Linked DNA regions of Shimia isoporae. Each later gene encodes a partner of the first gene's protein in a complex. Links are inferred from orthologs where the notes say so. Each region holds a gene or a part of one and is shown on either strand. Other genes may lie near its edges.

Evidence for each region.
Region 2: the proteins of carB (region 1) and carA are in contact, whole or in part, in a solved structure (PDB 1KEE), measured with the Escherichia coli proteins. The link is inferred for Shimia isoporae from one-to-one orthologs.

What each region holds. Positions count from the first base shown.
Region 1 is NZ_SMGR01000001.1:873,118-877,235, forward strand. The notes cover bases 171-4,055. They hold carB (carbamoyl-phosphate synthase large subunit), read right to left. Parts: upstream 3,713-4,055; coding sequence 371-3,712; downstream 171-370. Other genes in these bases: BXY66_RS04270 (aminodeoxychorismate synthase component I), read left to right, coding at 3,920-4,055. Outside these bases: BXY66_RS04260 (Hsp70 family protein), read right to left, coding at 1-66; more of BXY66_RS04270, read left to right, coding at 4,056-4,118. UniProt on the Escherichia coli protein: Large subunit of the glutamine-dependent carbamoyl phosphate synthetase (CPSase).
Region 2 is NZ_SMGR01000001.1:667,276-670,315, forward strand. Bases 224-3,030 are described here. They hold carA (glutamine-hydrolyzing carbamoyl-phosphate synthase small subunit), read right to left. Parts: upstream 2,303-3,030; coding sequence 1,145-2,302; downstream 224-1,144. Other genes in these bases: BXY66_RS03310 (glycosyltransferase family 2 protein), read right to left, coding at 224-1,070; BXY66_RS03320 (GatB/YqeY domain-containing protein), read left to right, coding at 2,501-2,965. In the rest of the region: more of BXY66_RS03310, read right to left, coding at 1-223. UniProt on the Escherichia coli protein: Small subunit of the glutamine-dependent carbamoyl phosphate synthetase (CPSase).

The DNA.
Region 1 (4,118 bases):
TCCGTCCTGCATGAAGCCGGCGGCTGAGTTGGACGTTCCAAAGTCAATACCAAGGGAGCGGGTCATGTCTGGGCCTCCGAATTCCGGTCAGCGAAGGCGCGGTCTTTAAAGAAGAGGCCGGTGAGCGTCAATGGGGCGCAAAGAAGTGTTCGTCAAAGCGACGCGGGGCTTTTGCTACTGAAGAGTTTTCTCACATAGATTGCGACTTCAATCCGGAGGCCGAGGAAGCCTTGTCCAATCCTCTCGCATCGTTCCCTGTCGAGCAAAATCAAGACCGCGCATCGCTGTACTGCTTACGGTTTGGATGTGTATCCGGAAACGAAAAAGGCGGCCCGTGGGCCGCCTTATCTCTTCTTGTGTAATCCGGCGATCAACCTTGGAGGCTGCGCACGTCCAAATCCTCTTCGCGACGGGCCTGCATGGCTTGCGCGGCGGCGTGGCTCGCAGCGGCCGTGGTGTAGTAAGGGATCTTGTCATAGAGCGCGACGGCGCGGATTTCGCGACTGTCTTCAACCGCTTGTGTATCTTCGGTGGTGTTCATCACCAGAGAAATCTCGCCATCCTTGAGCATGTCGACGACGTTGGGGCGCCCTTCATAGACCTTGTTGACCACTTCGCAGGCGATTTCCTGACCTTCGAGGAAGGCGGCGGTACCGCGTGTGGCAACGATGCCGAAACCAAGATCGACGAGTGTTTTGGCGGTTTCCACAAGTTGTGGCGTCTTGTCGTCGTCCTTGATGGAGAAAAAGACTTTGCCGGAGTCGGGCAGGTGCATACCTGCGCCCATTTGTGCCTTGAGGAAGGCGCGCGCAAAGCTGCGGTCCCAGCCCATGACTTCACCGGTTGAACGCATTTCCGGCCCAAGGATGGTGTCCACACCCGGGAACCGGGCGAAGGGCAGAACGGCTTCTTTTACGGAGAACCAAGGCATGTCCGGATCCGCCAGCGTCATCTGGTCGGCGATCGGCTGATCTTTGGTAGCGTCTTCTTCCTTGTAGGGCGGGCGCTGCGGGAAGTTCGACAGCGGTTCGCCGGCCATGATGCGTGCCGCGATGGAGGCAATCGCGCTATCGGTGGACTTTGCTACAAAAGGCACGGTCCGCGATGCGCGCGGGTTGACTTCGATCAGGTAGATTTCGCCGTTTTTGACCGCGAATTGCACGTTCATAAGGCCAACCACATTCAGCGCGATGGCCAGCGCGTGTGTCTGGCGTTTGATTTCCTCGATCGTGCCCTTGTCCAGCGAGTATGGAGGTAATGAGCAAGCAGAGTCACCGGAGTGCACACCGGCCTCTTCGATGTGTTGCATGATGCCTGAAATATGCACGTCGTTGCCGTCACACAGCGCATCGACGTCAAGTTCGACCGCGCCAGCCAGGTAGCTGTCCAGCAGTACCGGGCTATCACCGGAAACGACGACGGCTTCGGCGATGTAGCGTTCCAGTTGTGCCATATCGCGCACAATTTCCATCGCGCGACCACCCAGAACGTAGGAAGGACGGATCACCAATGGGAAGCCGATGTCGCCTGCAATGGACAGCGCTTCGGCGTCGGTGGAGGCGATGCCGTTTTTCGGTTGCTTAAGACCGAGTTCGTTGACCAGCGCCTGGAAGCGCTCGCGGTCTTCGGCAAGGTCAATCGCGTCCGGTGTGGTGCCGAGGATCGGGATGCCTTCGTCATGCAGGGCATTGGCGAGCTTCAGCGGCGTTTGGCCTCCAAACTGGACAATTACGCCATGCAGTGTGCCGTTTTCCTGCTCTACACGCAGGATTTCCATAACGTGCTCAAAGGTGAGCGGCTCGAAATACAGGCGGTCCGAGGTGTCATAGTCGGTGGACACGGTCTCGGGGTTGCAGTTGATCATAATGGTTTCATAGCCCTGCTCCGTAAGGGCGTAGCAGGCATGACAGCAGCAGTAGTCGAATTCGATGCCCTGACCGATCCGGTTGGGGCCGCCGCCAAGGATCACCACTTTTTTGCGGTCGCTTGGACGGGCCTCACATTCCACTTCGCCCATCATTGGAGCTTCGTAGGTGGAGTACATATAAGGAGTCTGCGCTTCGAACTCGGCCGCGCAGGTGTCGATACGCTTGAACACTGCGGTTACGCCGAGATTCATACGCGCTCGACGCACGTTGTCCTCGTCGCGGCCGGAAAGCTTGGCCAGACGTGCATCCGTGAAGCCGAGCATCTTGAGGCGGCGGAGGCCTTCTTCGGTGACAGGCAAACCATTGGAGATGACATCGGCCTCGGCGTCCACGATTTCCCGGATGCGGTCGAGGAACCACGGATCAAACATGGTAACCGCGTTGATTTCGTCATTGGATAGGCCGTGGCGCATGGCCTGTGCGATGGTCCTGAGGCGGTCCGGTGTCGCGACACTGATCGCTTTGATGATCGCGGCTTTGCCTGACGGGGTGTCATCCGCCCCTTCGATTTCGATCTCGTCAAAACCGGTCAGGCCGCTTTCCATCGACGCGAGAGCTTTTTGCATGGATTCGTGGATGGTCCGGCCGATGGACATGGCCTCACCGACGGATTTCATCGCTGTGGTCAGGTTCGGTTCGGACCCCGGGAACTTCTCGAAAGCGAATTTCGGGATTTTGGTGACCACATAGTCAATGGTCGGCTCAAACGAGGCGGGGGTGACTTTGGTGATGTCATTGTCCAGCTCGTCCAGGGTGAAGCCAACAGCCAGTTTGGCCGCGATCTTGGCAATCGGGAAACCGGTCGCTTTGGAGGCAAGCGCGGAGGAACGCGACACACGCGGGTTCATTTCGATCACAACCATCCGGCCGTCGGCGGGGTTCACCGCCCACTGCACGTTGGAGCCCCCGGTTTCCACGCCAATCTCGCGCAGGACCGCGATCGAGTGGTTGCGCATGATCTGGTATTCTTTGTCGGTCAGCGTCAGGGCAGGGGCCACTGTGATGGAGTCGCCGGTGTGCACACCCATTGGATCGACGTTTTCGATGGAACAGACGATGATGGCATTGTCGGCTTTGTCGCGCACAACTTCCATCTCGTATTCCTTCCAGCCAAGCAGGCTTTCGTCGACGAGGATCTGGTTGACCGGAGAGGCGTCCATGCCCGTGCGGCAAATGTGGATGTAGTCTTCGCGGTTATAGGCCACACCGCCGCCTGTTCCGCCCATGGTAAAGGCGGGGCGGATGATTGCGGGCAGGCCGACGTGATCAAGAACCTGAAGCGCTTCGTTCACGCCAGCGTCCAGATCGGTGCTGCCGTCTTCGCGCTTCGGCGCGGTGACGATTTCAGCCTTGGGGTTTTCGATGCCAAGCCGGTCCATGGCTTCGCGGAACAGTTTGCGGTCTTCGGCCATTTCGATGGCGTTTCTGTCCGCGCCAATCATCTCAACGCCGAATTTTTCCAGTACACCCATTTCCTCGACCGCGAGGGCGGTGTTGAGGCCGGTCTGGCCGCCCATGGTCGGGAGCAGCGCGTCGGGGCGCTCTTTTTCGATGATCTTGGCGACAACTTCGGGTGTGATCGGCTCGATATAGGTCGCGTCCGCCATGTTCGGGTCGGTCATGATTGTTGCCGGATTCGAGTTCACCAGGATGACGCGATATCCCTCTTCTCGGAGCGCTTTACACGCTTGGGCACCGGAGTAGTCAAACTCGCAGGCCTGGCCAATCACAATGGGGCCGGCCCCGATGATCATGATCGAGGAGATATCTGTTCTTTTGGGCATGGTGGACCTCGGGCTGGTGGGCGACGGGCAGGAGTCGCCAAATGCGCAAATTGTCGTGGGTTATACGTATCATTAAGAAAGGCGCAAGGGGGTTCGGCAAGAGAGCCGGATTTTGACGGTTTTCGCCGTTTTTGCGCGATTGTAAATGTGAGGTGCGCTTTAGGTAGGAGGTCTTTATAGGGGCGGCACCTGAAGTGGGAGCAATGCGTGCAGATTCGGTTTGACCAAGGTCCGGAAGGCGCCGCGACGGAATTCGCGCGGCCTGAACGCATAATCCGTGCAGACCAAGCCGCTGAAGTACCCGGTGCACTGGCGGCGCTGGATCAGGCACGCGATGAGGGGCGATGGGTCGCCGGTTTCTGTTCTTATGAACTCGGGTATACGCTTGAACCGCGTCTTTCGGCGC
Region 2 (3,040 bases), 210 kb from region 1 along the record:
TCCAGTTGATCCGGAGAGGGCGCGTCTTCCGCGTCCCAGATGCCGATAATCTCGCCTTTGCAAAAATCCAGCGCATAGTTCAATGCGCGCGGCTTGGTGGTCACGCCTGACCCCGCTGGCACTGCGACGACGCGCATCCACTTGGGGAGTTTCGTATGGGCGATTGTCTGTCTGGTGACGTGATCATGTTCCTCCAGAACAAGGACAACGTCCAAAAGGGCGCGCGGGTAGGTCAGGCGTGTGAGGCGTCGTATCAGGGCGTTTGCGATGCGTTTCTCCCTGAAGAGAGGTACGATGACCGATATTCGCGGCAGGGGTGCTTTGGGGGACATGGGCGGCGCGCGGGCAGGGCGCAGCGCGCAGATGGCGAGCGACGCGAAGCGCAGAGATGTGGCGGCGGCTAGGGTTATAATGGCCCAGATGACGGCAATGCCGAGGATGATGTCGGGGGCTGTCAGAAAGGCGAACGCCAGTGTAATCAGAGCGGTGTAAAACACTATTTTTTGCAGCATGGTGCGGTGATCCCAGCCACGGCTGCTGTAGCGTGGGTGGGGCCGGTATTCGGCCAACATGGTCAGCCTGAGCCGCATAAGCCTTTCTATGGCGGCGTTGATTTGGCCGTCTGGCGCAATCACCAAAGGGGCGTTGGACAAGTGTAGAGGCAGGCGTTCGCGCAGCGTTGTCAGATGGTCCGGACGTCCCGTGGCAAGGACCACCTCACCATCCAAGCCGCGCCAGGGAATGACATTGTTTTTCAGGCAAAAGTCCGGCGGCAGCAACATGGCGAGGTCTGGATCGGGCGGTAACCGATCCAGATCGACCAGACGCATGCCCGTTCTTTCGGCGTGGAGTTGCCAGTACCTGTCAGGTGTCAGCCAACCACGCGAAAACAGGATTTCCGGCAGAGTCGCGTTCCAGATGTTCTGCCGCTGCAGAGCGAAGAACAGTTGCCAAGGGGTAATCCAGCCGCGCTCTACAAGGCTCCGCCCGAGCGGGAGCGTCGGGAGGTCTTGAGATTTCGCCTGCCGTCGCCACGTTCGCGGCGCAAGGTCCGGTCGTGGCCCGTTCATTCACGTCACCCCGTTGAATTGACGCGGTTAGTCTGGGGCGACGTGGTTAATGAATGGTTAATTCAGCTTGTTGCTCAGGCAGATCGCGCAGCCATGTTGGCGGCAAACTTTTCAAAGAGATAGAAGCTGTCTTGAGGGCCGGGGCTGGCTTCGGGGTGGTGCTGTACCGAAAAGACCGGCTTGTCCGCCAAGCGGATACCGCAGTTGGACCCGTCAAACAGCGACACGTGGCTTTCCACGACGCCTTCGGGCAGGGTCTGTGCATCAACGGCGAAACCGTGGTTCATTGACGTGATTTCCACCTTGCCGGTGTCGTGGTCTTTGACCGGGTGGTTCGCACCGTGGTGGCCGTGATTCATTTTCACGGTCTTTGCGCCAAGCGCGAGCGCGAGCATCTGATGACCGAGGCAAATTCCAAAGACAGGCAGGTCTGCTGCGAGTACACCTTTGATCATGGGAACGGCATATTCACCGGTCGCGGCGGGGTCGCCCGGACCGTTGGACAGAAACACGCCGTCAGGGTTGTGTGCGAGTACGTCTTCCGCAGTCGCGGTAGCGGGCAGCACGGTCACGTCGCAGCCTGCAGATGCGAGGCAACGCAAGATGTTGCGTTTCGCGCCGAAATCCACGGCCACGACCTTGTGTTTCGGAGCTTCCTGCCGCGGGTAGCCATCAGGCCATGCCCAACGCATTTCGTCCCAACGGTAAGACTGCGCGCAGGTGACGTCCTTGGCCAGGTCCAGACCTTCGAGGCCGGAAAAGGCGCGGGCCTTTGCGACAAGCGCCTCGGTGTCGAAATTGCCGTCGGGATTGTGGGCAAGAGCCACGTGCGGCGCACCTTGCTGGCGAATGGCGCGGGTCAGGCGGCGCGTGTCAACGCCACCGATTGCGATGCGATTGCGTGCCGAGAGCCAGTTGGACAGCGTGTCGGCGGAGCGCCAGTTCGAGGGCTCTGTAGGGTCCCATTTGACGACCATGCCTTCGGCGACCGGATCGCCGGTTTCGTCGTCTTCCGGGTTCACGCCGGTATTCCCGATGTGGGGAAAAGTGAAGGTCACAACTTGTCCCGCATAAGAGGGGTCGGTCATGATTTCCTGATAGCCCGTCATTGCCGTGTTGAAGCAGAGTTCTGCCACTGTTTCACCTGTGGCGCCGAAGCCTCGTCCGTAGAATAACGTCCCATCGGCGAGAGCAAGACATGCGGTCGGGTGGGATGGGGCTTGATGGGCCATGGCGCGACTCTCCGGCTGACAAATTGTCGGGAAACTATGTCGGAGACCGGACATCGTCAAGGCGAAGTGTTAAGTGTCGGTAAATTGGTGTCGAAGCCCTTATTTTTAAGGGTTTGGTAGCGCAATCTGAATCGTTGCCAGACGTCGAGGCTTTCTGTATTGTCCGTGACTTATGTTTGGCAACAAATGGCGAAGTAGATGACTCTGAGAGACGACCTCAACGCGAGCTTGAAGCAGGCGATGCGCGACCGCGCCGCAGAACGCCTTTCAACGCTTCGGCTGATCAGCGCAGCCATCAAGGACCGTGACATTGCGGCACGGGGTGCTGGTGAGGACGCGAGTGGCGTTGATGACGCGGAGATATTGTCCATCCTTGCGAAGATGGTGAAGCAGCGACAGGAGAGCGCGCGGACCTATGAAGAGGGCGGACGTCTTGATCTGGCAGAGCGCGAAATGAACGAGATCACCGTCATTGAGGAGTTTCTGCCCAAACAGTTGAGCGACGGCGAAGTGGCGAAGGCCATTGAAGCTGCGGTTTCAGAGGTGGGAGCTGAGTCGATCCGTGACATGGGCAAGGTAATGGGCGCATTGAAGGCGAAATTCACCGGCCAGATGGATTTCGGAAAGGTCGGCCCGATGGTGAAGGATCAGCTGAGCAAGTAGGTTTGCTTTCAGTGTGATCTGGAAAGCCCGCCGATGGCGGGCTTTTTTGTGCCATGTGAATGAACGCGTTGCTTT